DNA from 2 places in the Thioalkalivibrio sp. ALMg13-2 genome. Region 1 is predicted to be linked to the other one. Evidence: predicted binding sites of a transcription regulator. Region 1 holds the regulator's gene; the other holds the start of a gene.
The links. Region 1 encodes sigma-54, which starts transcription at its own class of promoters, with help from an activator protein. Its sites were predicted from a motif close to TGGCANGNTNCNTGCTT; they were not measured.
Positions count from the first base shown of each region.

Region 2: a site for sigma-54 is predicted at 4,458-4,474, ahead of glnA (glutamate--ammonia ligase). Genes of this name have one in related genera too.

Region 1 is NZ_KB906107.1:74,985-90,163, forward strand. It holds gene F618_RS0107285 (ABC transporter ATP-binding protein) at 1-760, opposite strand, end outside; gene F618_RS0107290 (hypothetical protein) at 1,142-1,804, opposite strand; gene F618_RS0107295 (LLM class flavin-dependent oxidoreductase) at 1,883-2,983, shown strand; gene F618_RS0107300 (NAD-dependent epimerase/dehydratase family protein) at 2,995-3,927, shown strand; gene F618_RS0107305 (calcium/sodium antiporter) at 3,985-4,962, shown strand; gene F618_RS0107310 (KpsF/GutQ family sugar-phosphate isomerase) at 4,959-5,936, shown strand; gene F618_RS0107315 (HAD family hydrolase) at 5,936-6,475, shown strand; gene lptC (LPS export ABC transporter periplasmic protein LptC) at 6,472-7,053, shown strand; gene lptA (lipopolysaccharide transport periplasmic protein LptA) at 7,034-7,573, shown strand; gene lptB (LPS export ABC transporter ATP-binding protein) at 7,570-8,340, shown strand; gene F618_RS0107335 (RNA polymerase factor sigma-54) at 8,429-9,913, shown strand; gene hpf (ribosome hibernation-promoting factor, HPF/YfiA family) at 9,930-10,268, shown strand; gene F618_RS0107345 (PTS sugar transporter subunit IIA) at 10,272-10,739, shown strand; gene hprK (HPr(Ser) kinase/phosphatase) at 10,788-11,819, shown strand; gene rapZ (RNase adapter RapZ) at 11,827-12,699, shown strand; gene F618_RS0107360 (PTS sugar transporter subunit IIA) at 12,751-13,176, shown strand; gene F618_RS0107365 (HPr family phosphocarrier protein) at 13,148-13,417, shown strand; gene F618_RS0107370 (PfkB family carbohydrate kinase) at 13,469-14,359, opposite strand; gene F618_RS0107375 (nuclear transport factor 2 family protein) at 14,484-14,894, shown strand; gene F618_RS0107380 (nuclear transport factor 2 family protein) at 14,870-15,179, shown strand, end outside.
Region 2 is NZ_KB906100.1:271,353-286,531, forward strand. It holds gene F618_RS0101320 (aspartate carbamoyltransferase) at 1-625, shown strand, start outside; gene asnB (asparagine synthase (glutamine-hydrolyzing)) at 721-2,739, shown strand; gene glnA (glutamate--ammonia ligase) at 2,967-4,376, opposite strand; gene F618_RS0101335 (cation diffusion facilitator family transporter) at 4,596-5,849, opposite strand; gene glyQ (glycine--tRNA ligase subunit alpha) at 5,936-6,880, shown strand; gene glyS (glycine--tRNA ligase subunit beta) at 6,950-9,031, shown strand; gene F618_RS0101350 (1-acyl-sn-glycerol-3-phosphate acyltransferase) at 9,041-9,796, shown strand; gene F618_RS0101355 (hypothetical protein) at 9,786-10,427, shown strand; gene F618_RS0101360 (ThiF family adenylyltransferase) at 10,541-11,287, opposite strand; gene F618_RS0101365 (TatD family hydrolase) at 11,284-12,066, opposite strand; gene F618_RS0101370 (NADP(H)-dependent aldo-keto reductase) at 12,077-13,111, opposite strand; gene F618_RS0101375 (FIST C-terminal domain-containing protein) at 13,142-14,272, opposite strand; gene F618_RS0101380 (hypothetical protein) at 14,269-14,727, opposite strand; gene F618_RS0101385 (phosphoribulokinase) at 14,836-15,179, opposite strand, start outside.

The DNA.
Region 1 (15,179 bases):
GCCCGTCCGGGCGACCTTGCAGGAACTGCGCGCTCCAGTCGGAGGCGCGCGCCTCCAGTCCGTCCGGCGGCCCGGCATCCACTACCCGGCCATCGGCGATCAGCACCACTTGATCGGAGATCGCCATCGCTTCGGTCACGTCATGCGAGACCAGCACGCTGGTGAGCCCCAGGCTTTGATTGGTCCGGCGGATCAGACTGACGATCTGGCCCATGGTGATCGGATCGAGCCCGGTGAACGGCTCGTCGTACAGGATCAGGTCCGGGTCCAGCGCAATGGCCCGCGCCAGCGCGACGCGCCGCGCCATGCCACCGGACAGGGTGGCCGGGTCCAGGTCGCGCGCCGCGCGCAGGCCCACCGCCTCCAGCTTCAGCAGCACCAGCGCGTGCAGCACGTCCTCCGGCAGATCCGTGTGCTCGCGCAGCGGGAAGGCGACGTTCTCGAATACCGAGAGATCCGTCAGCAGCGCGCCACTCTGGAACAGCATGCCCATGCGCTTGCGCAGCGCGTACAGCCGCCGGGTGGAGAGCCTCGCCACCTCCTGGCCATCCACCCAGATGCGGCCCTTGTCCGGACGCAACTGACCGCCGACCAGGCGCAGCAGCGTGGTCTTGCCACTGCCGCTGGGGCCCATCACGGTCGTCACCTGCCCGCGCGGGATGCGCATCGACAGGTCATCGAAAATCATTTTGCGCCCGCGCCGGAAGCACAGGTTCTCGATCACGATATGCGGACTGTCTTCCACTGCCGGGTCAGCCACGCGCGCTCCTCGCCCTTAAGGAAACACGGATTAATGTACACGCTCGCGCTCGAGTCGCTTTTGCGTGCGAACAAGGCGCGGTGACCGCCGTGCAGTCATTCTGCACAAGGGAGCCGCAACGCCGTGCGCACGCCCGTTTTTGATGACAACGGGCGGCCGAGCCCCTTCGGGGTTGGCACCCCAGGTTCCCCGATCCTGCGTTGCGGCCCGAATCGGTCAAAAACGGGCCGGTAGAACCACTACCGGCTGCGCGCCGCGCCTGGGCTCGGAAAACCTGGGGTACCAACGCGAGGGTGTACATCAATCAGTGTTTCCTTAGGCCCACAGAACCCCGAAGTCTGGGCGCAGGCCGGGAGACCGTCAAACGGGCGGGTGCGGTGCTCATCCCAATCCCAGCAATGCGGCGATAGTGCGGAAATCCGACAGCCGCTCCGGACGCGCGCGCAGGAACACCGGGATCTCGCCGCTGCCACCGGCCTGCCCGAGGGCCTCCACCAGCGCGCGCCAGCCCGGCGCATCCAGCCCTGCCTCGGGGTTGACCTGCCAGGCCCCGCCCCCGGCGGCCGACGCTGACCTCGACACCGGGGCGGGGTAAAAGCACGCCGCCTCGGCGCGCGCGATCACCCGCTCCTCGCCGGCGCCGTACACCATCAGGCGCCCCAGTCCGGCCGCCTCCAGTGCCGCGCGGATCGCCTGCACCTGCGCCGGCCCCATCGGCCCCGGCGCCACCGCCTGCAGGCCGTCGCCGACAGCCTCGGCCAGCGCGCGCGCCCGCGTCGCACCCGTCTCGAGGCCCAGCTCCACCGGCCAGTCCAGTGTCAGCCGCAGCGCGGGGGGCACGGCCTCGGCCCAGTCACCAAAGGCCGGCGCCCCGGACTCGGTCCACACCGGGGCGGGCAGCAACAAACGGCTGTGGTAATGGGTGTAGTACTCCAGCTGCCAGTCCTGCGGCAGGTCCTCGGGGAAGAAGTCGTCCCACCAGTCCTCGCCCGGAGCCGCAACCCCGGCCGCCTGCAATACCAGTGCCTCGTAATCCTGCGACATGCCCCAACCTCCACGGCGTAACCGCATCTTTGCGCGGATTGCTTGTATCACCTGCGAGCGCGCGGCACAGTTGGCGCCATGCGTTTCGACCTGTTCCACGAGCTCTCGGTACCGGACTTCCTGCAGACCTCCGAAGCGGAGGTGCTGGAGAACACCCTGCGCCTGTGGGAGCGCGCCGATCGTCTCGGCTTCGGCACCGCCTGGCTGGTGGAGCACCACCTGATGCCGGAATTTTCCCACTCCACCGCGCCGGACCTGGTGCTGGCCGCGGCCAGCCAGCGCACCAAACGCCTGCGCCTGGGGCTGGGCGTGGTCCCCCTGCCCTACCACCACCCCCTGCGGGTGGCGCAACGCGTCGGCATGCTCGACCAGCTCTCCGGCGGACGCCTGGATCTGGGCATCGGACGCGGTTTCTCGCCGCGCGAATATGCCACATTCGGGGCCGAGATGAGCGAGTCCCGCGCGCGGGTCGATGCCGGGCTGGATGCGCTGCGCCAGGCCTTCGCCACCGGCCGCATCACCCAGGACGGGCCGTTCCATCACCTGGACGACGTGCCCGTGATGCCGCGCCCGGTGCAGGCCCCGCACCCGCCGATCTGGACCGCCGCGGTCAGCCCGGAGTCCTTCACCTGGGCGGCGGAGCAGGGCATCGGCGCGCTGGCCGGGCCATTCAAGCCCTGGCAGATGATCCGCGAGGACATCCGCCTGTACCACGAGGCCTGGGACGCGACACGCACGGACGTCGCCCACCCGCCCCGGGTCGGCATGACCCTGGGGGTTCTGTGCCTGCCGGACGGCAAGCGCGCGCGGCGCGACGCCAAGCCGGCCTTCGAGTGGTTCTATCGCCACATGTTCCAGCAGACCCTGCCGGTGCTGGAACGCCTGATCGAGGGCTACGACTATTACCGCTCGCTCGGCCGCTTCCGCCATCTGGTCAAGGCCGGGATCAACCTGAAGGTCCTCGACATGCTGGGCATGACGCTCGTCGGCACCCCCGCCGAGTGTCGTGAACGCATCGAGGGCCTGCGCGAAGCCGGGGTCGACCAGGTCCTGCTCGCCTTCGGCGCCGGGGCCGTTCCGCATGCGCTGGCCGAGGAGTCCATGGACTGCTTCGCGGAAGAGGTCATGCCCGCGTTTGCCGACCCCGCCCCGGCCACCGTCGCCCGCACCGCGACCTGAGCGAAACACGGATGCACGTCGCCGTGACCGGCGCCGCCGGGCGCCTGGGGCAAGTCCTGCTGCCCGCCCTGGCACGCGCGCCGACGATTGAACACATCCTCGCTCTGGACCGGGCCGCGCCGGCGCTGCCTCCCCCCGAAAACGGCACCGTTATCGAGGCCCGGGTACTCGACCTGGCGCAGCTCCAGCCGGACGACCTGGCCGGGGTGGACACCCTGGTGCACCTGGCCTTTCAGTTGATGGGCGGTCACGGGGGACGCCGCCGGCATGACCGAACCTGGGTCCGCCAGCAGAATGTCGCCCTGAGCCAGCGGGTGTTCCACGCGGCGGTGACCGCCGGTGTACGCCACATCGTGTTTCTGTCCAGCGCGGCGGTCTACGGCCCCTGGCCGGACAGCCCGCAGCCGCTCCGCGAGGACCATCCCACCCGGCCGCGCTTCCCCTATGCCGAAGACAAGGTCGCCGTGGAGCAGGCCCTGCTCGCGCTCGCCCGGGAATACCCCGAGTGCCAGGTGACCCTCCTGCGCCCGCCCGCGATCGTCGGCCCGAACGCCCACCCGCTGTTGCTGCAGATCGCCCGCGGGCGGCTGTATCCCGCCGGGGGCGAACAGCCAGTGCAGATCCTGTGGGAGGACGATGCCGCCGCCGCGATCGTGCGCAGCATCACAACTCGCACCGCGGGGATCTTCAACCTGGGGGCCGAACCTGCCTGGTCGCTACGGGCGATGGCGCGCTACCAGCGGCGCTGGGGGATCCCGGTGCCACTGCGGCTGATCCGCACCCTGCACCCGCTGGCCTGGCGGCTGACCGCCCGCGCCGGGGACCCCGGCTGGGTCCGCGGGCTGGACGGCCCGCTGGTACTGGACTGCACCCGCGCCCGCGAGCAGCTCGGCTGGACACCGCAGGTGGCGACCGCCGAGTGTCTGGAGCGCCTGCGCCGCTGAAACCGCAACCCGATCGGCTACAATCGCGGGCCTGACCCTCGCCGGACCTGACTGTCCATGGTGCTACCCGTTGTCGCCATCATCGGCGGGCTGATCCTGCTGACCTGGAGCGCCGACCGCTTCGTGTTCGGCGCCTCGGCCCTGGCCCGCGGTCTGGGCGTCAGCCCGCTGATCATCGGCCTGACCATCGTCGCCTTCGGGACCTCGGCCCCGGAGATCGTGGTCTCGATCCTCGCCAGCCTGCAGGGCAACCCGGGGCTGGCGGTGGGCAACGCCATCGGCTCCAACATCGCCAATATCGCGCTGGTGCTCGGCGCCGCGGCCCTGGTCGCGCCGCTGGCGATCGGGCGCGGCATGGTCCGGCGCGAACTGCCGATTCTCCTGCTGGTCAGCTTCGGCGTGCTGCTCCTGCTGGTGGACGGCGAACTGGGTCGACTGGAAGGCCTCGGGTTGCTGGCTGGACTGGTCGCATTCACCGTCTGGATGGCCGTCAGTGCGCGGCGCGCCCGGCCGGCCCCACATGACGACACCCCCGAGGTGGTGCGCGGCATGGTCGAGACGATCCCGGAGGGCAGCCGCCTCGCCCCCACCATCGCCTGGCTGGTCTTCGGACTGCTGTTCCTTCTGGCCAGCAGCCAGGCCCTGGTCTGGGGCGCGGTCGAGATCGCCGAGCAACTGGGGATCAGCGACCTGATCATCGGCCTGACCATCGTTGCGGTGGGCACCAGCTTGCCCGAGCTGGCCACCTCGGTGGTCGCCGCCTTCCGCCGCGAGGCCGGGCTGGCGATCGGGAACGTGGTCGGCTCCAATCTGTTCAACCTGCTCGCGGTACTGGCCGTTCCGGCCCTGATCGCGCCGCTGGCAATCGACGCCGATGCGCTGACGCGCGACTATCCGGTGATGCTGGCATTGACCGTGGCCCTGTTCCTGATCGCGCTGGGCCACCGCGGACAGATCCGGCGCTGGCAGGGCGCCCTTCTCCTCATCGCCTTCGCAAGCTACCTTGTCTATTTGGGAATCACGGCTACCGCATGAACTTCAACCCCGAAACCACCCGCAACCTCGCCCTGGCCGTCCTCAATGACGAGGCCGAGGCCGTACGCAACCTCGCCCAGCGCATCGACGACCGCTTCCTCGAAGCCTGTCGCTGCATCCTCGCGTGCAAGGGCCGCGTGATCGTCACCGGCATGGGCAAGTCCGGGCACATCGGCAGCAAGCTGGCCGCGACCCTGGCCTCCACCGGCACACCGGCCTTCTTCGTGCACCCGGGCGAGGCCAGTCACGGCGATCTCGGCATGATCACCCGCGAGGACGTGGTCATCGCGCTGTCGAACTCCGGCGAGACCGACGAGATCATCACCATCCTGCCGCTGATCCGGCGCCTGGGCGTACCGCTGATCGCGATGACCGGCAACCCCGGATCGCGCCTCGGCGCGGATGCCACCGTACACCTGGATGTCAGCGTCGAACGCGAGGCCTGCCCGCTGGGCCTGGCCCCCACCTCCAGCACCACCGCGGCGTTGGCGATGGGCGATGCCCTGGCCGTCGCGGTGCTGGACGCACGCGGCTTTACCGCCAACGACTTTGCCCGCTCGCACCCCGGCGGTCGCCTTGGCCGGCGCCTGCTGGTGCATGTCGCCGACATCATGCATACCGGAGGCGCGATCCCGCGCATCACCCCGGACGCCCCACTCAAGGACGCCCTGTTCGAGATCACCCGCAAGGGTCTAGGGCTGGTGATCATCACCGACGGTGACGATCGCATCCAGGGCGTGTTCACCGATGGCGACCTGCGCCGCACCCTGGACGCCGGGCACAGCCTGGACGGCCTGACCATCGGCGAGGCCATGACCACCGGCGGCCACACCGCGCAGCCCGACTGGCTGGCGGTGGAGGCCCTGGAGGCCATGGAGAGCCGGCGCATCAACGCCCTGCCCGTCACCGACGCCGAAAACCGCCTGGTGGGCGTGATCAACATGCACGACCTGCTGCGCGCCGGGGTGGCCTGATGAACCTGGATGCCACCACTCTGCGCACCCACCAGCAGGCCGTGCGCCTGCTGGTCCTGGACGTGGACGGCGTGCTGACCGACGGCAGCCTGTTCCTCGGCGACGGCGGCGAGCAGTACAAGGCGTTCAACAGCCGCGACGGCCACGGTATCCGTCTGGCCCTGGACGGCGGGATCGAGATCGCCATCCTGACCGGGCGCACCTCCGGGGTCGTCGAGCACCGCATGCGCGACCTGGGCGTGGAGCATCTGATCCAGGGCCGCCGCGACAAGGGCGAGGCCCTGCACGAACTGCTGCAGCGCACCGGTCACGACCCCGCCGAAGCGGCCTTCATGGGCGACGACATCGTGGATCTTCCAGCGATGCAGCGGGTCGGGCTCGGGATCGCGGTCGGTGACGCCCACCCGCTAGTGCGCCAGCATGCCCAGTGGGTGACCGAGGCCCATGGCGGGCGCGGGGCCGTGCGCGAGACCTGCGAAGGCCTGCTGGCCGCGCAGGGCCGGCTCGACGCGCTGTTCGAGACCTACCTGAACGGATGAGCCAAAGGACTCGCCGCCAAGTCGGATGGACCCTGGCCATGCTCGCATTCGCGACCGCGCCCCTGGCGCAGGCCGAGGTAAGCCCGCCCGAGGGCGAGGTCACGCTGCAGATTGACGGCTTCACCCTGCATGCCACCGGCGACGACGGCGAACTGAGCCATCGTCTGCGCGGCACCCGCCTGCGCGAGTTCGGCCGTGACGGCCCCCAATGGGTGGACGACCCGGACCTCGACCTGTTCGCCGAGGGCGGTATCGAATGGCGCTGGACCGCCCCGGCCGCGCTGCATCAACCGGCCGCCGCGACCCTGGACCTGGTGGGCCCCACCCACGGCGTACAGCCGCCCCGCGGCGAACGCGTAGAGACCCTCATCGATTCGCGGGATGTTCGCGTCGCCACCGACACCATGGTCGCCACTTCGGATGCCCTTTCCACCCTGAACCAGCCGGGCCTGTTCCAGCGCGGCACCGGTCTGCGCGTGGACTCGCGAGGGGATACCATAGAGTTGTTCCATGACGTGTACTCGCTCTACAGCGAGACGAGCGAGGAGGATCCCGCGCATGACCCCGAATCCCCATAGCCTTCGCCACCGTCCGGGCCAACCGGGTGCCCGCGTGGCGGCGCTCCTGCTGCTCGTGCTGCTGGCCACGCCCGCGTTCGCCCAGCAGGGCTCGGGCCCGGCGCTGCCGGTGGAGATCACTGCCGACCGCGCGGAGATGGACGAACGCCAGGGGCTGGGGACCTACACCGGCGACGTGATCGTGATCCGCGGCGACATGACCCTGGAGGCCGACAAGGTCTACGTGCGCACCCGCGATCGCCGCCCCTATGAAATGGAGGCCCACGGCGAGCCGGCACGCCTGGAATCACCCGATCCGGAAACCGGAGAGATGCGCATTGCCACCGCCCTGCGCATCGACTACCTGCTGAACGAGGACCGCATGATCCTCACCGACCAGGCCCATGTGATCACCACCAGCGAGGAGGCGCGCGGCAAGCGCATCACCTACGACCTGACGACCGACGTGATCGAGGCCGAACGCGGCGAAGGCGACAGCGAGCGCGTGCGCATCACCATCCAGCCGCGCGACGACGAATGAACGCCACCGCCCCCAGCCCATCCGCCACACCGGCACAAACCAACGACCGCCTGATCGGACGCGAGCTGACCAAGCGCTACGGCCAGCGCACGGTGCTGGACCAGGTGGACGTCGACCTCGCGCCCGGCGAGGTGGTCGGCCTGCTGGGCCCGAACGGGGCCGGCAAGACCACCTGCTTCTACAGCCTGGTCGGGCTGATCCGCCCCAATGCCGGGCGCATCACCCTGGGCGCGCGCGACATCACCCGCGCGCCCATCCACGTGCGCGCGCGCGCCGGCCTCGGCTACCTGCCGCAGGAGGCCTCGATCTTTCGCCGCCTGAGCGTGTGGGACAACCTGCAGGCCGTGCTCGAGCTGCGCCCCGGACTCGATCGCCACGAGCGCCGGCGCATTGGCGATGCGCTGATCGAGGAGTTCCAGCTCGAGACCGTGCGCCACAGCCCGGGCATCGCGCTGTCCGGCGGCGAACGCCGCCGCGCCGAGATCGCCCGCGCCCTGGCCGGGGATCCGCGCTTCATCTGTCTGGACGAGCCCTTCGCCGGGGTGGATCCGATCTCGGTCGGCGACATCCAGGACGTGATTCGGCATCTCGCCCAGCGCGGCATCGGCGTACTGATCTCCGATCACAACGTGCGCGAGACCCTCGGCATCTGCCACAGGGCCTATATTCTAAGCGAAGGCCGCCTGCTGGCCGCCGGGACACCGGACGAGCTGCTGGCCGATCCCCAGGTGCGCCGGGTCTATCTCGGCGAGAACTTCCGCCTGTGAAAGCGCCCCATATGCGGCCCGGTCGGTGCACAAACCACAAGGCAGGCTTTAAGATTCCATCAATGCCAACCCTCGCCCCGCATACCCGATGCTGAAACCCGGCCTGAATCTGCAGCTGGGTCAGACGCTGACCATGACCCCGCAACTGCAGCAGGCGATCCGCCTGTTGCAGCTGTCCACGCTCGAGCTCCAGGTGGAGATCCAGCAGGCGCTGGAGAGCAACCCCATGCTCGAACAGGTCGAGGACGAAGATGCCGAGGCCGACACCGAGCGCCTGAACCAGGACGGCGAGCTGGTGGAAGGCGATCGCATGGAGGCCACCACCACCAGCGACGACGTGATCCCCGAGGAACTGACGACCGACAGCCGCTGGGACGACATCTACGAGCCGGCCCCGACGCCCAACAAGGGCGTGGATGACCGCGACCCGCTGGAAAACACCAGCGACGACGACGGTGAGGGCCTGCAGGATCATCTGCTGTGGCAGCTGCATCTGAGCCATCTGACACCGCGCGACCAGCGCATCGGGGCGGCCCTGATCGACGCCATCAGCCCCGACGGCTATCTCGAGGGTGACCTGGAAACCCTGGCCGAGACCATCAGCCGAGGCGAGGATGAAACCGTCGGCGTCGACGAGGTCGAGGCAGTGCTCCACTGGATTCAGCAATGCGACCCGCTGGGGGTCGGCGCGCGCAACCTGCGGGAGTGCCTGGAGATCCAGCTACGCGAACTGGCCCCGGACGCCCCGGCCCGCGAGGCCGCACGGGCGATCCTGGAACACGGCATGGACAGCCTGGGCAAGCGCGACTACAAGGCCCTGCAGCGCCAGTCCGGCGTACGCGACCCGGACGAACTGGCCCGCGCACTGGACCTGATCCGCACCCTGAACCCGCGCCCCGGCGCACAGATCAGCTCCGCCACCTCGGAATACGTGGTCCCGGATGTCTACGTGCGCCACACCACCGAGGGCTGGCGCGTGGATCTAAACCCGGAGATCGCACCGCGTATCCGCATCAACGACCTCTACGCCGGCATGGTGCGCCAGGTCTCGGATGCCCGCGACAGCGCCTTTATGCGTGATCAGCTGCAGGAGGCACGCTGGTTCCTGAAGAGCCTGCACAGCCGCAACGACACCCTGCTGCGGGTCGCCGAGGCGATCGTCCACCGCCAGCAGGGCTTTCTCGAGCATGGCGACGTCGCGATGCAGCCATTGATCCTGCGCGACATTGCCGAGACCCTGGAGATGCACGAATCGACCATCTCGCGGGTTACCACGCAGAAATACATGCACACCCCGCGCGGGGTCTTCGAGTTCAAGTATTTCTTCTCCAGCCATGTCGGCACGAACGATGGCGGCGAGTGTTCCGCCACCGCCATCCGTGCCATGATTCGCGAATTGATTGGCGACGAACCCCCGAACAAGCCGCTCAGCGATGCCCGGCTCGCCCAGGTCCTGTCGGACCGGGGCATCAACGTAGCGCGCCGCACCGTGGCCAAGTACCGCGAGGCGATGCACATCCCTTCATCCAGCGAACGCCGGCAGATGGCCTCGATGCCCACCGGCAGCAAGTAACCAAGGAGTCCTGACCATGCAGATCAACCTGACCGGCCACCACGTGGACATCACCGACGCCCTGCGCGACTACGTCAACGAGAAGTTCGCGAAGCTGGAGCGCCACTTCGACAAGGTCATCGACGTCCACGTCGTGCTGACCCACGAGAAGACCCGGAATCAGCACAACCAGGCCGAAGCCAATCTCCAGGTCAGCGGCAATCACATCCACGCCGAGGCCTCTCACGAGGACATGTATGCCGCGATCGACGCGCTGATCGACAAAGTCGACCGTCAGCTGATCAAGCACAAGGAAAAGGTCAAGGACCACCACCGCGCCGAAGGTGCCCAGCGCAACCGCGAGCAGGCCTCCTGATCCATGACGATTGCCGAGTTGATCACCTCCGAGCGCATTGGCCTGCAACCCGAGTGCTCCAGCCAGAAACGGGCCCTGGAGGCCCTGGCGGACCTCCTCGCCGGCGGAGGTGACGGCACGGGACCGGGGAGCAACGCGATCTTCGAGGCCTTGTCCGCGCGCGAAAAACTCGGATCCACCGGTCTCGGCCATGGGGTTGCGATTCCCCATGGCCGCCTGGCCGATCTCGAGGCGCCGCGCGTGGCCGTGCTGCGCCTGGAAAAGGGCGTCGACTTCGACGCCATGGATCACGAGCCGGTCGATATCCTGATCGCACTGCTGGTCCCGGAGGCCGCCACCGGCGACCATCTCGACCTGCTGGCCCAGCTCGCCCGCGGCCTGTCTCAGCCAGACACCATCGGAGCGCTGCGCCGGGCCGGGGACGCGGCGGCCCTGGAACAGGAACTCGTGCGCCGCTTCAGCGAGGACTAAGCCCGTGGAACCCGCCTCCAGCCGCGATTCCGGCGCGCAGCGTCTGCCATGAACGAGGCGCTGGGAGAAGGCGGGATCGCCCGCGACATCAACGTGGAAAGCCTGATCCAGGCCATGGGAAACCGCCTGGATCTTCGCTTCGTACACGGCGAACATGCAGCACCCGACCGCAAGCTGGTCGGCGACGACGGGGACGACTTGCCGCTGGCCGGCCATCTCAACCTGATCCGGCCCAACCGCATCCAGATCATCGGCGACTTCGAGGCACGCTACATCTCCAGCCTCAGCGCCACCCAGTGCAACGACCTGATCCTGGAGATGGCCCGCACTGGGACCACCGCGGTGATCTTCGCCGAGGACACCTGTCCGTTCTCGGAGATGCCCGACGCCCCGCAGGAGGCGCTGCCGCTGATCCTGTGCTCCAGCACCAGCAGTCACGAGATCATCTCGCTTCTGCGCTATTTCCTGCAGCAGCGCCTGGCTCATTTCGAGGTGCGCCACGGCGTGTTCATGGAGATCCTCGGGATCGGGGTGCTGATCAGCGGCGCCTCCAGCGTCGGCAAGAGCGAGGTCGCACTGGAACTGATCTCGCGCGGGCATCGCCTGATCGCCGACGATGCCCCCGAGTTCGCGCGCATTGCGCCCGATATCGTGCGCGGCCACTGCCCGGCCCTGCTCCAGGACCTGCTCGAGGTGCGCGGTCTTGGGGTGCTCAACATCCGCGCCATGTACGGCGATTCCGCGATCAAGGGCGGCAAGTACCTGCGCCTGATCATCGACCTGCGCGATCATGGCGAACCCTCGCCGGTCCCCGATGACCGGCTGAACGGGCGCCGCGGCGAGATCGATATCCTCGGCCTGCGCGTCCCCTTGATCAGCCTGCCGATCGCGCCGGGGCGCAACATCGCGGTCATGATCGAGGCGGCCGTGCGCAACCACATGCTGCACATGCAGGGCTATATCGCTGGCGACGACCTGCGCGCACGCCAGCGCCGCCAGATGAGCGGCGAGACGGAGGAGCCGCCCTACCATCGCGCGGTGCCCGCCACTACGGTCCCCAACCCGGACCCGGAGGGCTGAATCGGCCATGCGCCTGCTAATCGTCAGTGGCCTGTCCGGGTCCGGCAAGACCGTGGCCCTGCACACCCTGGAGGATGCCGGCTACTTCTGCGTCGACAACCTCCCGCTGCCGCTGCTGCCGGACCTGATCGATCAGGTCCGGCAGGGCCACTACGACACCGAGACCGACCGCCACCTGGCCGTGGGCGTGGATGTGCGCAGCGGCCTGGAGGCCCTGGAAGGGTTCTCCGGTCTCCTGGCGCAACTACGGGCGGACGGGGTGCAGGTGGAGGTCCTGTTCCTGCAGGCGGCCAGCGAGGTGCTGCTGCGGCGCTACCATCTGACCCGCCGGCGCCACCCGCTGGCGCGCGACGGCGTGCCACTGGTCGAGGCCATCGACCGCGAGCGCGAGTGGCTGGGCCATGTGGCGGCGGAGGCCGACCTGACGGTCGACACCTCGCGCCTGTCGATGCACGATCTGGCCCGCACCCTGCGCGACCGCATAGGCGAGCGCGGAGAACACGAGCTATCCCTGCAATTCCAGTCTTTCGGCTTCAAACACGGCGCGCCTCTGGATTCCGACTTCGTGTTCGACGTGCGCTGCTTGCCCAATCCGCACTACGAAAGCGATCTGGCCGCCCTGACCGGTCGCGACCCGCCCGTGTGCGAGTTCCTTGAGCGGCACGCGGAGGTCGCGGCCATGTTCGACAGCATCCAGGGATTCCTGTCCCAGTGGCTGCCGCGCCTGCTAGACGATCACCGCAGCTACGTAACCGTCTCCATCGGCTGTACCGGCGGGCAACACCGCTCGGTGTATCTGGTGGAGCGGCTTGCGGAGGCGTGGCGGGATCGGGAACATGTTACTGTTAGCACCCGTCACCGCGAGCTGGGGAAACAGTAACCACTGGACGCGGGACGAGGGCCTTCTGGAACCCGCAATCGGAGCAGATCCATGGGCGTTGGTCTCATTCTGATCACGCATCAAAACCTGGGCGATACCCTGCTGCAGACCGCGCAGAGCATGCTCGGGGGCCTGCCCGAGGACTGCGAGTCCATGGCGATGTCCCAGAACGACGACCCCGACGAGGTCCTGGCCCGCGCCCGCGAGCGCCTGGCGACCCTCGACAGCGGCTCGGGGGTGCTCGTTCTGACCGACATGTTTGGCTCCACGCCTTCCAACGTGGCAATTCGCGTCGCCCGGGGTGCAAATGCCCGCGTGATCGCCGGCGCCAACCTGCCGATGCTGATCCGCGTGCTCAACTATCAACACCTCCCCCTGACCGAACTGGTCAACAAGGCCCTTTCGGGCGGCCATGACGGGATTCTCCTCTGCGATCAGGAGTGCAGCGATGCCGCAGCGCGTAGTCCCCATCGTTAATCGCCTGGGGATGCACGCGCGCGCCGCGGCCAAGTTCGTCAGCCTGGCCAGCAAGTTCGCCGCGGACGTCTCCGTCTCCCGCAACCAGCAGGAGGTGAATGGCAAGAGCATCATGGGCGTGATGATGCTGGCCGCCGCCCAGGGCAGCGAGATCACCATCGAGGCCGAAGGCAAGGATGCGCCGGAGGCGCTGGATGCACTCGCAGAGTTGGTTGCCGATCGTTTCGGCGAAGAGGCCTGAACCTCCGAGTCCCGCCCGCACCGGTCAACAACCACCATCCCCCTGCGGGGGCTATCCGGGCCACGCTCCCGGGTCGGAGGCCGCGTTACCCAGCCCGTCCAGGCCGACCTGCTCGAGCTTGCGCTCCGCCAGGCGCACAGCGGCCGTCAAAGCCTGCTCCGGGGGCTCCCCGGAGACCAGCGCGTGGATCAACCCGGCATTGAAGGTATCCCCTGCCCCCACGCTGTCGACCACCCGCAGTCCGGGCGTCGCTTCACAATGGTGGATCGCGCCCCGCACGGCCATCCAGGCCCCTTCGCCCCCGGCGGTCACGGTCAGGATGCGATCAGGAAAGCGCTCGGAAAGCTGCTGCAGCGCAGCCTCGGGAGTGCCCGCCACGCTCGCGGCCCAGTCGCGCGAGAGCATCAGGACATCGGCATAGTCCAGGCATGCGTCGAGCCCCGGCCGGGGCTTCTCCAGCTCCAGCGACACCGGCTGGTCAAAGATGCTCTCGCGCACCGCGCGCAGGATGGACGCAAGGGCCTCCGGGTTACGCCCCTCGAAGTGCAGCCAGTCATATTCCGGCCAGGGTACGCCCGCGAGATCCTCCACCCCGAGTTCGGGCAGGTCGCGATGATGGACGATGGTGCGACTGCCCGTCTCCCTGGAACGAAGAATATGGGAGGTCGGCGTCGCTCCGGGCCGGCGTACGCAGTGACGAATATCCAGTCCGCGCTCCTCCAGGGACTCGCTCAAGGCATCCCCGGCCGCACCCTCGGCGATGACCGCGGCCAGGCCCGGGCGGTGGCCGAACTGCGCCAGGATCGTTGCGGTGTTGGTCGCGTTGCCTCCGGGCTGGGTGGTGCTGGCGAGCGCCCGGACCTCGTCGTCCTCGGCCGGGAAGGCTGCAACATCGAGGGTGTGGTCGAGCGTGACAATGCCAGTCGCGAGGATACGTGCCATACGGGCTCCCGTGATGAAGGAGCGCCATTCTGGCGGGTCGCGCCCATTACGTCATCTCGCACATTCGTCATCCGCGGATGCTCCTGCGACAATACCCCCTCTGTCTCAGGAGGCCCCGACCGGTATGGCCACGTTCCCTTCTCCCGAATCCGCCGAAGCCGCCTTTTACGCGGCCTTTCAGGCAGGCGATGCACAAGGCATGCGCGAAATCTGGCACGACAGTGCCGAGTGTGTCTGCATCCACCCAGGGGGCGAGCGCCTGCAGGGAACGGACATCATCCTGGAAAGCTGGGACGACATCCTGCCGGGGATGCGCGGGGTGGTCGTACACCGGACCCAGGTGACCGCCATCCCGGGCGAAGACCTCGTCCTCCACGTATTGCGCGAAAACCTGTATGTCCAGGGTGAACGGCGCGGCGTCATGCTGGCGACCAATGGCTACCGCCACGATGGGGAAAGCTGGCGCATGGTGCTCCACCACGCCAGCCCGGACCCGGAACCCACGCCGGAATGGCCCACCGGGGGCGTGCACTGATGGCGACGGATGCCGATCGCTGCGTCGAGGCGTATTACGCCGCCTTTCGTGCCGCCGATATCGAACAGATGATGCGCCTGTGGGGCGAGCGTCCCGACATCGTCTGCATCCACCCGGGCAGCCCGCGCGCCCACCGGGGCGTGGCGGAGGTGATGGAGAGCTGGCTACTGGTCTTCGCGCGTGAACTGAATATCGGGATCGAACCGAAGATCGTGGGGCGCCACGAGACCGGGGAGATCATCAGCCTGGTCATCGAGGAGGCGATCACGCGACCGGGCGACGTCG
Region 2 (15,179 bases), on a different contig from region 1:
CAACATGCTGGAGAACCTGCGCATCCCGCTGGTGAACGCCGGCAACGGGATCGACGAACACCCGACCCAGGCGCTGGCGGACGTCTACGCCCTGGCCAAGTGGCGCCCGGAGCTGTTCACCGGCGAGGTGGCCCCGGAGCAGCGCATCAAGGTCGGCATCATCGGGGTGCCCTCGCGCATGCGCACGGTGCGCTCCCTGCTGCGCCTGTTGAGCCTGTTCCCGCAGGCGATCGACGAGATCGTGCTCGTCTCGCGCGAGGACGAGAATTTCGATCCGGGTCAGCGCGAGGAACTGGAAGAGGCCGGGATCTCGCTACGCGTGGTGCACGACCTGGACCCGGCTCTGCCGGATCTGGATGTCGTGTACATCAACGCGATCGCCTGGGTGGGTGACACCTTCGAGGCGATGGGCGAGGGGCTGAAGCTGGATCGCCACTCCCCGCTGAAGGAGGGCGCGGTGGTCCTGCATCCGCTGGCGCGAGGTGAAGAGCTGTCCACCGACCTCGATGCCACCCCGCACAACTGGTATTTCGCCCAGGCCCGCGGGGCCGTATTCGTGCGCATGGCGCTGCTGACCACGGTGGTACGCCGCATCAGCGCGGTGATGGATACCCCGGACGGCTGACGCCGCCTTTTAGTTGAACCGCGAGCGGCGTGGCGCGCCGGGCCTTCCCGGCCCGCGCCCCGCTCGCCCCGAACGGATAACCAAGGAGACATGCCATGTGTGGCATCGCAGGAATCTTTCACGCCGACCCGACCCGCAAGGTCGACCCGCAAACGCTGGTCAACATGGCCGCGATCCAGTATCACCGCGGCCCCGACGGCTTCGGTTACCGTACCCAGGATGACCGCGGTGTGGGCTTTTCCCATGCGCGTCTGTCGATTATCGACCTGGACGAGAACCGCGGCCGTCAGCCGTTCTGCATGGACAACGGCGAGATCATGACCGCGGTCAACGGCGAGCTGTACGACTACAAGCGCATCCGCACCGATCTCACCTCGCGCGGGGTGAAGTTCCGCACCAAGAGCGACTCCGAGATGGTCATGCACCTGTACCAGCGCGAAGGGCTGGAGGACGCGGTCAAGCATTTCCGTGGCGAGTTCGCGATCTCGCTGTACGACCGCAAGCACGACCGGCTGATCCTGATCCGCGACCGCTTCGGCATCAAGCCGCTGTACTTCACCGAGGCCAACGGCAGCTTCGTGTTTGGCTCCGAGCTGAAGGTGCTGTTCGCCAACCCCGATGTGCCGCGCCAGTTTTCCGATGACGGCCTCTACCACCAGCTGATGCAGACCATGGTGCCCGGCACCACCGCCTTCGAGGACATCCAGCAGGTGAAGCCCGGCCACATGGTGATCGTCGAGCGCGCCCACGGGAAGCTGAAGATCCGCCAGGAGAAGTACTGGGACATGGACTTCCCGCTGGCCTCCGAGCGCCCGCCCGAGAGCGAGACCGACGAGGCGTACTGGATCGAGGGCGTGCGCGACCAGCTCATGGAGGCGGTGCAGTTGCGCCTGGAGGCCGACGTGCCGGTCGCCTGTTACCTCTCCGGCGGGATCGACTCCTGCATCACCCTGGGGCTGGCCTCGGCCAGCCAGCAGGCGCCGGTCAAGGCCTTCACCATCGGCTTCGACAACGACGACTATGACGAGACCGCGATCGCCCGCGAGATGGCCGAGAGCGTGGGTGCCGACCAGGACATCATGACCCTGGACGCCAACCACCTCTACGACAACTTCGAAGAGGCCCTCTGGCACGCCGAGCGCACCATCTACAACACCCTGGGTGTCGCCAAGTTGCTGATGAGCCGCCACGTGAACAAGGCCGGCTACAAGGTCGTCGTCACCGGCGAGGGTTCGGACGAGCTGTTCGGCGGCTATCCGGCCTTCCGCCGCGACATGTTCCTGCACGGCCTGGATACCCTGCCGGAGGCCGACCGCCAGGCCTGGCAGCAGATGCTGAACGAGTCCAACGAGCTGGTCTCCGGTGCGATGCTGGCCGAGGACGAGGTCAACGACCCCGACTTCACGCAGATGATGGGCTTCACCCCGTCCTGCCTGCAGCCGTGGCTGGCCGCGGCCGACCACGTGCCGGGCCTGCTGCACCCGAAGCGCCGCGAGCGCATGCAGGACTACAAGCCGGGCAAGGCGATCGCCAACGCCCTGGATGACGACATGCTGGAAGGCCGGCATCCGCTGGACAAGGCTCAGTACGTCTGGATCAAGACCATGCTGGAGGGCCAGATCCTGACCTGGGGCGGCGACCGCATGGACATGGCCAATTCGATGGAGGCGCGCCCGCCGTTCCTCGATCACCACCTGGCCGAGTTCGCCGCCCACCTGCCGCCGACCATGCGCATCAAGGGCAAGACCGAGAAGTATGTGCTGCGCGAATCGATGAAGGGACTGCTTCCGAAGGTGCTCTACGAGCGCGAGAAGTTCGCCTTCATGGCGCCGCCCGCGCACACCGACCCGGTCAAGTGGGCGGCGATGAAGGCCCTGGCCGATCGCTATCTGTCCCCGGAGAAGGTCGCCGAGGCCGGGTTGCTGGACCCGGAGGGCGTGCGTCAGGTGTTCGAGCTGCACGAGTCCGAGGACACGCCGGCCGCCACCCAGGTTCAGCTGGACGCGGTGATCAACCACATGATCGGGGTCCAGGTGCTGCACGACAAGTTCGTCGCCACCGACATCCCGGCGCTGGCGCGGCAAAAGGCCGAGGAGTTCGGCTGGCACGCCTGATCACGGGTGCAAGCCTCGAGTGACCCAGAAGGCCCCGCGGACCTTGGTCCGCGGGGCCTTTTTCGTTCTTGCCAACAGGGCCGGTCGGGGTCTCGATGGGGGTGAGCGCCCTCATCCGTTGCTGGTTGCGCACGGATCGTGCGCGACCGCCACAAAAAAGCCGCCCGCGGCCAGGGGCCGGGGGCGGCTGATGGCTTCGCGGCCCCGAGGGGCCGGAAGCGGCGGCCTTACAGGCTGTAGTACATGTCGAACTCGATCGGATGGGTGGTCATGCGCATCTGCGTGACGTCTTCCATCTTCAGGTCGATGTAGGCATCGATCATGTCGTCGGTGAACACGCCACCCTGGGTCAGGTATTCGCGATCCTGGTTCAGGGCTTCCAGCGCCTGGTCCAGCGAATGGCAGACCTGCGGAATGCCCTTCTCTTCTTCCGGCGGCAGGTCGTAGAGGTTCTTGTCCATCGCGTCGCCCGGGTGGATCTTGTTCTGGATGCCGTCCAGGCCGGCCATCAGCATCGCCGCGAAGGCGAGATACGGGTTGGCGGTGGAGTCCGGGAAGCGCAGCTCGACGCGACGGCCCTTCGGGTTCATGACGAACGGGATACGCAGCGAGGCGGAGCGGTTGCGGGCGGAGTAGGCCAGCATGACCGGTGCCTCGAAGCCCGGCACCAGACGCTTGTAGCTGTTGGTGGACGGGTTGGTGAAGGCATTCAGCGAGCGGGCGTGCTTGATGATCCCGCCGATGTAGTACAGCGCGGTCTCGGACAGGCCGCCGTACAGGTCACCGGAGAACAGATTCTTGCCGTCCTTGGACAGTGACTGGTGCACGTGCATGCCGGAACCGTTGTCACCAACGATCGGCTTGGGCATGAAGGTCGCGGTCTTGCCGTGGACGTGGGCCACGTTCTGGATCACGTACTTCAGGATCTGCACCTCGTCGGCCTTCTGCGTCAGGGTCGCGGGACCCACGCCAATCTCGCACTGGCCGGCGGTCGCCACCTCGTGGTGGTGCACCTCGGTCTCGAGGCCCATCTCGGTCATCACTTCGCACATGGTGGAGCGGATGTCGTGCAGGCTGTCGACCGGCGGGACCGGGAAGTAGCCGCCCTTCACGCCCGGGCGGTGACCGATGTTGCCGTCCTCGTAGACGCGCTCGGAGTTCCAGGAGGCCTCCTGGGAATCCACGCGGCAGTAGGAGCCGGACAGGGTGCTGCCCCACTTCACGTCGTCAAAGATGAAGAACTCGTTCTCCGGGCCGAACAGCGCGGTGTCGGCGATGCCGGTGCTCTGCAGGTAGGCCTCGGCGCGGCGCGCCAGGGAGCGCGGGCAGCGGTCGTAGCCCTGCATGGTGGCCGGTTCGACCACGTCGCAGCGGATATTCATGGTCATGTCTTCGAAAAACGGATCGAGGACCGCGGACTCGGCGTCCGGCATCAGGATCATGTCGGACTCGTTGATTCCCTTCCAGCCGGCGATCGACGAGCCGTCGAACATCTTGCCTTCCTCGAAGGTCTCTTCGTCGATGTCGTGGGCCGGCACGGTCACATGCTGTTCCTTGCCCTTGGAGTCGGTAAAACGGAAGTCGATGAAGCGAACTTCCTTTTCCTTGATCTGGTTCAGCACGTCGGCTGCGGACATGGGGATCTCCTTGGTCTTTACTTGAGTCTTCAAAGGTGGCCGGCCGGCCCGTCGGGCGCTTGCGCGGCGTCGCGGTTCATTATGCAGGCATCATGCCATCCGGTCCTGTTTGGCCCGGGCGCGCGAAAAACGGGCACCCGGGGCGCCCCGCCGCATCCTGGATGCACCAATCTGGTGCCTCATCTGCACAACTTTTGTGCGCATCGTGGTGGTCCGCACCTAATGAGTGCAGGGCCGATAGAGTAGCGTGACCTCGCCCAGCATGTCGCCTACCCCGGGATGGCGGTGCAGTCGGTCGGCCAGGGCCTGGGTGCGGGCCTCGAGGTCTGCCGGCGCGGCTGCCCCGTCAAGGCGCAGGGTCAGCGTCACGTGTACCCGACCGCCGAGATAATGCAGCGACAGGTGCTCCACCGCATCCAGCTCCGGGGCGTCCGCCCAGGCCTCGCGCAGCGCCTCCACCAGCGTCGGGCGCAGCGGCAGCATGGAACTCCGGGCCTGTTCCGCGTCGTTTTCCGGGTCCACGTGCACGGTGATGTCGTTCACGCGGTCATGTGCATCGGTCACCGCGTGGAACACCGCATCGGCAATCCGATGGCCCTCGGAGACCGAGATCATCGGCGCGACCTGGATATGCACGTCCACGACGACTTCGCTGCCGTGGCGGCGCGTGCGTAGCATGTGCGCATCCTTGACCCCGGGCACATCCATGATCGTGCGGTGGATGCGTTCGACCTTCTCCGGCTCCAGGGCCGTATCGATCAGCTCCGCCGCGCTGCGCACGATCAGGCGCCCGGCGATATGCAGGATGAACAGCGCCACGATCAGCGCCGCCAGGGCATCCGCCCACGGGAACCCGGCCACCGCAGCGGCCACCCCGGCCAGCACGAACAGCGACGAGATCGCATCCGTGCGGTGATGCCAGGCGTTGGCATCCAGCATCCGCGACTTCAGGCGCTTCGCCACCCGGTGGGTGTACTGATACAGGCCTTCCTTGGCCACCAGGGTCAGCAGGGCAAAGGCGATCGCCATGTTTGCGGGGCCGGTCATGGCCTCGGGCTCGACCAGGCGGTTGCCGGCAGCCCAGGCAATCGCCAGACCTGCGAGCGCCAGAAAGACCCCGACGATCACCGTGGCCAGGGTCTCGATCCGCGCGTGACCGTAGGGGTGTTCCTGATCGGGGGAGGCGGCGGCCTTGCTCGCCGCGAACAGCACCACCCCGTCGGTGATCAGGTCCGACAGGGTATGCACGCCGTCCGCCACCAGGGCCTGCGAGTTCAGCAGCCAGCCACTGACGAGCTGCGCCACGGCGAGGAAGCTGTTCACGGCCGCGCCCACCAACGTGACCCGGCGGGTATCACGATAGCGCTGGCCGCTCTCCGGCGTGATCGAAGGTCCGGAATTGGCGAGGGGGTCGCTCAGGGCCACTCTCCCGAACAGAATCAGGGCCCCAGTATGGGCGCGCTTTGGCTGCATGCAAAACGCCCGCGCCAACGCGAGCGGTGGCCGTGGCCGAAGCCGGGCCGATATACTGTCGGCTTTGCCCTGACCCGGGATCCCGCATGTCGCAAGAACGCACCCCGCCCAGCAGCAGCCCGACCTTCCAGGACCTGATCCGCCGCCTGCAGGACTACTGGAACGATCATGGCTGCGTGGTCCTGCAGCCCTACGACATGGAGATGGGCGCGGGGACCTTCCATCCGGCGACCTTCCTGCGCTCCATCGGGCCGGAGCCGTGGCGCGCGGCCTACGTGCAGCCGAGCCGCCGCCCGACCGACGGGCGCTACGGCGACAACCCCAACCGTCTGCAGCACTACTACCAGTTCCAGGTCCTGCTGAAACCCTCGCCGCCGGACATCCAGGCGCTCTACCTGGGCTCGCTGGAGGCGCTCGGGTTCGACACCCTGACCCACGATGTGCGCTTCGTCGAGGACAACTGGGAGTCCCCGACGCTGGGCGCCTGGGGGCTGGGCTGGGAGGTCTGGCTCAACGGCATGGAGGTGACCCAGTTCACCTACTTCCAGCAGGTGGGCGGGCTCGACTGCCACCCGGTCTCCGGCGAGATCACCTACGGCCTCGAGCGCCTGGCGATGTACCTGCAGGGTGTGGAGAGCGTCTACGACCTGGTCTGGACCAACGGCCCGGACGGCCGCGCGATCACCTACGGCGACGTCTACCACCAGAACGAGGTGGAGCAGTCCACCTACAACTTCGAGCATGCCGACCGCGACGCCCTGTTCGCCGCCTTCGACCAGCACGCGACCGAGAGCGATCGCATGATTGAGCTGGGCCTGCCCCTGCCGGCCTACGAGCAGATGCTGCGCGCCTCGCACAGCTTCAATCTGCTGGATGCGCGCGGCGCGATCTCGGTCACCGAGCGCCAGCGCTATATCCTGCGCGTGCGCGAGCTGTCGCGGAACGTCGCCCGGAAATACTACGAGTCGCGCGAGGCCCTGGGCTTCCCGCTGTGTGCCGAAGACGACGCGAACAAGCCCGACGCCGCCTGAATCCCGCAATCCCGCGCCGGCCGGCCCCCTGGGTCGCGCGGCGCGTACTGGACCCAACCTGGACCCGACATGGCCGAAGCCCGCGAACTCCTGATCGAACTTGGCACCGAGGAGCTGCCCCCGACCGCCCTAGCGCGCCTGCGCGACGCCCTGGCCGAGGGCCTGACCACCCGCCTGCGCGAGGCCGGGCTGGAGCCGGGCGAGCCCGAGGCCTTCGCCACCCCGCGGCGCCTGGCCGTGTTGTTCCCGAGCGTACCCGCGCGCCAGCCGGACCAGCTGCAGGAGCGCCGCGGCCCGGCGGTGGCCGCGGCCTTCGACGATGCCGGCGAGCCGACCAAGGCCGTGCTGGGCTTTGCCCGATCCTGTGGCGTCGAGGTCGAGCGCCTGGAGCGCGAGACCACCGACAAGGGCGAATACCTGGTGTTTCGCCAGCTGCAGCCGGGGCGCGCCCTCGGCGAACTGCTGCCGGAGATGCTGGAGGCCGCGCTGGACGCCCTGCCCACACCCAAGCGCATGCGCTGGGGCAGCAGCCGTACCGAGTTCGTGCGGCCCGCACACTGGCTGGTCGTACTGCACGGGCCCGAGGTGCTGGAGATGACCGTGCTGGAACAAACAGCGGGTCGGAAGACCCACGGCCACCGCTTCCATCAGCCCGGCGCCCTGGAGCTCAAGCGCGGGAACGACTACGCCGAGCGGCTGCGTCGCCCGGGGTTTGTCGAGCCGTCTTTCGAGGCGCGCCGCGAGCGCATCCTCGAGCAGGTCCACGAGCAGGCGAAGGCCCTGGGCGGGCGCGCGCTGGTGGATGCGGACCTGCTGGACGAGGTGACCGCGCTGGTCGAGTGGCCGGTGGCGCTGACCGGCGGCTTCGACCCGCGCTTCCTGGATGTCCCGCAGGAGGCGCTGATCTCCACCATGCAGGACAACCAGAAATACTTCCCGGTGGTCGACGAGGCCGGCCGCATGCAGCCGCACTTCATCGTGATCAGCAACATCGAATCGCGTGATCCGCATGCGGTGCGCGACGGCAACGAGCGCGTGTTGCGCCCGCGCTTCGCGGATGCCGAGTTCTTCTGGCAGCAGGACCGCAAGAAGCGCCTGGAGGAACGCCTGGAGGCGCTGGACTCGGTCGTGTTCGAGAAGCGCCTGGGCACGCTGCGCGACAAGTCCATGCGGCTGGAGGCCCTGATGCAGCGCCTGGCCGGGCTGATGGGCCTCGACGCACCCCTCGCTGCGCGCGCCGCACGTCTGGCCAAGTGCGACCTGGTCACCCAGATGGTGTTCGAGTTCACCGAGTTGCAGGGCACCATGGGGCGTTACTACGCCCTGCACGACCGCGAGGACGAGACCGTCGCCGCCGCGATCGAGCAGCACTACTGGCCGCGCCAGTCCGGCTCCGAGCTGCCGGACGCCCCGCTCGCCCAGGCGCTGGCGCTGGCCGATCGTCTCGACACCCTGGTCGGCATATTCGCCATCGGCAAGCAGCCCAGTGGCACCAAGGACCCGTTCGCCCTGCGCCGCGCCGCGCTGGGGCTGGTGCGCATCCTGGTCGAGCGCGAACTGCCGCTGGCCTTGACCCCCTTGCTGCAGGCCGCCGCCGAACCCATCCGCGAACGCGTGCCGGAGGCCGATCAGGCCGTGGAACCGGTACGCGAGTACATCCTCGAGCGCCTGCGCGGGTACCTGCTGGAACAGGGGCAGGCGCACGAGACTATCGAGGCAGTGGCTGCGGTCGCGCCGGATGCCCCGCTGGATTTCGTGCGCCGCGTGCGCGCGGTCAGCCTGTTCCGCGAGCGCCCGGAGGCCGAGGCCCTGGCCGCCGCGAACAAGCGGATCCACAACCTGCTGCGCAAGGCCGGCGAGGAGGCCGAGGCGGAACTCGATCCGGAGGCCCTGGCGCTGGACGAGGAGCGTCAGCTGTACCAGGGCCTGCAGGCCGTGCGTCCGGGGGTCGAGCAGGCGGTGGCCGACGGTGACTACCTGCATGCCCTCGGCGAACTGGCAGGCCTGCGAGATCGGGTGGACACCTTTTTCGACCAGGTGATGGTGATGGCCGAGGACGCCGCAGAGCGGCGCAACCGCCTGGCCCTGCTGCGTGAACTGCGTCGCGCGTTCGAGACCGTGGCCGACATCGGCCGCCTGGCGACGGGGTAGGGCCGGGCGATGCTGCCCCTGATCCGAGGTCTGCTGTTCCAGCTGGGGCTCGTTGGCTCCATCCTGGTCTTCGGGCTGCTGGTACCGCCGCTGATCTGGCCGTTTTCCCGCCCCGTCCGCTACCGTGTCCTGACCCTGTGGGGCCGGTTCAACGTCTGGTGGCTGCGTGTCAGTTGCGGCATCGATTACCGGGTGCACGGGCGCGAGCACATCGACCCCTCGCGCCCGCATGTGGTGCTGTCCAAGCACCAGTCGGCCTGGGAGACGGTGGCCTTCGTCGCGATCTTTCCCATGCAGACCTGGGTGCTCAAGCGTGAACTGATGCGGATTCCCCTGTTCGGCTGGACGTTGTCCATGCTCGATCCGGTACCGATTGATCGCGAGGGCGGACGCCAGGCCCTGGAGAACCTGGTGGCCGAAGGCAAGCAGCGCCTGGACCAGGGCCGCTGGGTGATCGTGTTTCCCGAGGGCACGCGCGTGGCCCCGGGCGAACACGGGCGCTACCGTCAGGGCGGCGCGATGCTCGCAGTGCGCACCGGCTACCCGGTCCTGCCGGTGGCGCTGAACAGCGGGAGCTTCTGGCCGAAAAAGGGCCTGCGGCGCTATCCCGGCACCGTCGAGGTAGTGATCGGGGCGCCGATCGAGACCGCCGGTCGCAAGCCGGTCGAGGTGCTGTCCGAGGCCGAGAGCTGGATCGAGACCACCATGACCGAGATCGAACCTCGCCCCGCCACCCTGTCGACGGAGAAGCCCGATGGCCAGTGAACCCCTGATCAGCGCCCCATTGGTCGAACTGCGTGACCGGACCATCTACCGGATCGGCGATTCGGAACCGGCCGTGTGGCTGATCGACGACCTCGAGCTCGGCGGCATCCTGGTGAACGCGCCGATCTATTCGGAATCGCTCCTGGAGGCGCTCCGGGCCATCAGCAAGCCCGCGTACCTGTTCCTGCCCAGCCGGCATGGGGCGCAGGATCTGGATGCCTGGCGCGCTGCGGGACTGGAGACCCTCACGTTCGAGGCCGAGGCCCCGGCGATCCGCGCAGCGGGCGGCGAGATCGATATCGCCTTCAACCGCAAGCAGCGCCTGTCGCGCACCATCGACTTCCTGCCGATGGCCGGCGTAACCGATGGCACCTGTGCACTGCGCCTGAAGAATCTGCCCGGCGTGGTCTTCTTCGGCCCTGCCCTGGCCCCGGGCGCGGACGGCTGGCCCACGCTGATCCAGAACCCTGAGGATCATTCCTTCGAGGCACGCCTGTTCGGTGCCCTCGGAGTGAAGGATCTGAAGTTTGCCTACGCCTTCTGCGACCGCTTTGATCCCGCCACTACGCAGTTCGGCCCGGACGCTGACCAGCACATCCAGGCCCGCATCGAGGCCGTGTTCGACGACTAGGGTTGGGTGCCCGCGGCCTGGCGCGGCTGAGGGGTGTCCCTCGCCGATTGCCGCGGCGCGTTGCGCCTCGCAATGACCAGTTGGCCCGTTTCTCCGGCGCGGATTCGTGCGCGTCAGGCGCGGGTGATCAGGGTCTGGATCACGTGGCCGGCGGCGGTCAGGCCGAAGATCGCGGGCAGATAGGAGATGGTGCCGTTGACCGAGCGCGGGCGCCCGCCGTCGCCGACCGGCCGGTGCTCCGTGCCCTTGCGCGGCTGCTCGATGGAGAACACCACGGGGTAGTCGAGATGCGCGCCCAGGCGCCGCAGCCGCTTGCGCATCTGCCGCGCGAGCGGGCACACGCGGGTCTCGGTCAGCGGCCCTACGCGCACGGCCGTCGGGTCGATGCGCCCACCTGCGCCCATGCTCGAGATCACGGCCTGCCCGCGGGCCTGGGCGGTCGCGACCAGCGCGGCCTTGCAGACAATGGAGTCGATCGCGTCCAGCACGAAGTCGGCATCCTCGGGGACCAGGTCGCCGATGGTGTCGGGCTGGAGGAAGTCCTGGCGAATGATGACCTCGATGTCGGGATCGATGTCGCGGATGCGGTTCGCCATGATCTCGGTCTTGGGCCGGTCCACGGTGGAGCGCAGCGCGACGAGCTGGCGGTTCAGGTTGGAGGCCCCGACCACGTCGTGATCGGCGAGGGTCATGCGTCCGACCCCGGCCCGCGCGATCGCCTCGGCCGCGTAGCTGCCCACACCGCCCAGTCCGGCGATGAAGACATGCCGATCGCGCAGGCGCGCGGTGACGTCATGCCCCAGCAGCAGATCCGTGCGTTCGGTAAAGGGATTGTGCGGGGCGTCGGCGGGCGAGCTCATGCAGCGGAACCGGTCGGGAGCCGGAGGACCCGGCGTGCGTTTTGTGACGTGATTATAGCCATCTCGGCCGGATCCATGTCTCGCAGGGCCGCGAGCTGGCGGTTGACCTCGGCGGTCATGGCCGGTTCGTTGCGCTCGCCCTGGTGTCCGGCCAGCGGTTGGTCCGGGGCGTCCGTCTCCACCACCAGCGCCTGCAGCGGTGCGTCGCGCACCACGCGGTGCAGTTTCTTTGCGCGCTCGTAGGTCACGGGTCCGCCGATCCCGAGTGCAAAGCCGAGATCCGCCGCCTGCCGAGCCTGCTGCGGACTCCCGATGAAGGCATGCAGGATGCCGCTGATGCCGGGGTACTGGCGCAGGCCCTTCAGGACCTCGTCGAGCGCGCGTCGGCTGTGGATGATCACCGGCAGATCGCGCTCCCGGGCGATGGCCAGTTGCCGCGTATAGAACCGCCACTGACGGTCCCAGTCGAGCTCCTGGTGGTAGCCGTCCAGTCCGATCTCGCCGACGGCGACGGTCTCCGGGTGCGCGTCCAGCCAGGGCTCCAGCGCGTCGAGGTCGTCATCGGCATGGTCCTGCAGGAAGATTGGGTGCAGACCGTAGGCGATATGCAGACCATCGTAGTGTCGGTGCAGGGCGTCCAGATCCGGCCAGCGGGCACGCGTGACGCCGGGCAGGACCAGCTCCTGCACGCCGGCGGCGCGGGCCCGGTCCAGCACCGCCGGGCGGTCCGGATCGAACGCGTCGAGGTCCAGGTGGACGTGCGTATCGATCAGGTGCAACGGATCCGACCTACGGACAGGGGTAGGTATAGCGGGCGTGGATCGCCTCGATGGCTTCCAGCACGGCGTCGGACAGGGTGATGTCGACGGTGGCGATGTTCTCGCGCAGCTGTTCCATGGTGGTCGCGCCGACCAGGTTGCTGGTCACGAACGGTTGCTGGTTGACGAAGGCCAGTGCCAGCTGGGTTGGCGTCAGCCCATGTTCGGCGGCGAGCCTGGTGTACTCGGCGGTCGCGGCCAGGCCGGATTCGTTGCTGTAGCGCTGGAAGCGCTCGAACAGGGTCAGGCGGGCACCTGCCGGCTTGGCGCCATCCAGGTACTTGCCGGAGAGCATGCCGAAGGCCAGCGGCGAGTAGGCCAGGAGGCCGGCGTCCTCGCGGATGGCCATCTCGGCCAGGCCCGCCTCGAAACTGCGGTTGAGCAGGTTGTAGGGGTTCTGGATGGAGACAATGCGCTCGGACAGGCCGCGGTCATGTGCGCGGATCCATTCCATGAAGCCCCACGGGGTCTCGTTGGAGATGCCGATGGTCCGCACCCGGCCGCTGTCGACCATGGCCTTCATGGCGGCGGCGGTCTCCTCGATCGGCGTGGCGTTATCGTCGGGCTTGTGGCTGTAACCGAGCTGGCCGAAGAAGTTGGTCGCGCGCGCCGGCCAGTGGACCTGGTAGAGGTCCAGATAGTCGGTCTGCAGCCGCTTGAGACTGTCGCTCAGGGCCTGCTCGATGTGCTCGCGGTTCAGCTGGGGGCCGCCGCGCAGGTAGTCGATCATGCCGGGGCCGGCGACCTTGCTGGCCAGCACGACCTGTTCGCGATTCTGGCGCTGCGCCAGCCAGTTGCCAATGTAGGTCTCGGTCAGGCCCTGGGTGTCTTCGCGCGGCGGCACCGGATACATCTCGGCGGCGTCGATGAAGTTCACGCCCTGCCCCAGCGCGTAGTCGAGCTGCTCGTGCGCCTCGGCCTCGGTGTTCTGCTCGCCCCAGGTCATGGTGCCCAGGCCGATCAGGCTGACTTCGATATCGGTACGTCCCAGCTTGCGGTACTGCATGCCTTCTCCCGGGGTGTGGTGGAGTGCGTTTCAGGTGAACAGGGTCAGGACCCCGGTGTAGCCGTACAGGCGGTTGGCGAAGATCTCGCCATTGGCGAAGAAGCCGACCAGGGGTACGTCCCCCAGTCCCTTTTGCACGATAGCCAACTCCGCGCCTTCCTGCCCGAACTGGTGGCGTCCGCGCCCGACACAGGAGACGTAGAGCGCCCCGCGAATGCCGTTGGGTGCCTGGGCGCGCACCTGTTCCAGCATGCGTTCCAGGTCGTCGCGGGCGGCCTGGCCGTCGCGGCGCACGAACAGGATCTGCGACCCCGGTTCCAGCATCTCGCCGATCGCGAGGACCTCCTGGTCCAGGTCCACCCCGATGATGTTGCGCACGCGATAGTCGCCGGTATCCGAGCCGGCGATGGGAAAGCCGACCAGGATGTAGCCCAGCGCGCGTTCCAGATCGCGCGACAGGACATCGCCGATGATGCCCTTGAATGCCGGCAGCGCCTGCTGCCCGTCCAGACGCACAATGATGTTGCGCCAGGTCTCGGTCAGCTCGTGCTGGCCGGGCAGCGGTGTGCAGCCCTGGCTGTGGCGCGCGGCGATGGCGACATCGTCGCGCAGCGCCAGGCCGGTGATGCCCGAGGCGGAGACCCCGTCGGCGATCTGTACCACGCCGGGCTCGCCGGAGTTGACACCCCCGGTGGCGAACCAGGCGGTCTGCTCGCCGATCTCCGTCAGTATGTCTTCCAGGCCCTCCGTTTGGGGGTCGGCATTCAGGATCAGACGCCCCGGGGTCTGCGGGTCGAGGAAGCCGTCCAGTTCCTGTACCAGATCCTCGAAGCGACGTACCGGATGGTAGATGACCCGAACACTGGATGCCGGGAACTCGCCGATCATCAGGGTCACACCGGGCTGCTCGTAGAGCTCGTCGCGCGGGCCGATGATCGCCATGGCCATGCCGCCGACGAAGTGATCGATCCCGAGGCCTTCGCGCAGGTGTTTCAGCAGGCTGCGGGCGTGGCGGCTCAGGGGGTCGGAGAGATAGATGAAGCCGACGCGTACCTGATCATCGCCACGCACCGGCTGTTCGCCGAGCTCGGCGACCAGGGTGGTGGCCAGGGCCCCGGGCTCGTCGCCGCGGGCGGTGGCGCTGCGAAAGGGTGTGGTCATAAACCGAGATGCTCCAGCATGCTGAGGGCCTCGTTGTCGTCGACCGGCAGGCCGGTGTGCACGTGCAGGCCGCCGTCTTCGGCGAAGACCAGGCGGGCGTGGTGGCGAGTGTCCAGTTCCTCCAGAAACCAGGCGATTTCGGAGGGGTGCACGGCATGCTGCCCGCGCGTCAGGTGGCGCACGAGGATGGCGTCCTCGCGTACGTCCAGAAACAGTGGCTGAGGGAGCTCCAGCGGCAGGATGTAAGTCTGCACCAGCCATTCCACCGGGGTGGGGCGCCGCCGCGGCAGCGGTCGGCTGTCCATGCGGAAGTGGCCCCCGCCGCCCGGCTGCTTGATCAGCTCCTCCAGCCAGTCTCCGTTGAAACCCTGGTGCACGATCAGCGAGCGTCCGTCGTAACGGCTGCGAAAGCGCTCCATCTGTTGGGCCGGCCGTGGCCCGAAGAGTCCGATCACGCCAACTCCGTCCTGTTGGTTAAAGCCCGAATCCTAGCGGAATGCCCGGCCTTGAACGAAAAAAGCCCCGCCGGAGCGGGGCTTGGGAACTTCTCTTGGGCTTGCGGATCAGCCGCGACGCGACAGCATCTCGTGGATGATCGGGGCCAGGATGACCTCCATCGCGAAGCTCATCTTGCCGCCCGGGACCACCAGGGTCTTGGGATCGGACATGAAGGAGTCCGGGATCATGTTCTGCAGGTACGGGAAGTCAATGCCGAGCTTCGCCGGATCCTTGAAGCTGATCACCACCATCGACTCGTCCGGGGTCGGCACCGCGCGGGCGATGAACGGGTTGGAGGTGTCCACCGTCGGCACGCGCTGGAAGTTGATGTCGGTGTAGCCGAACTGCGGGGTGATGTAGTTCACGTAGTCCGGCATGCGGCGCAGGATCGTGTCGACGATCGCCTCGG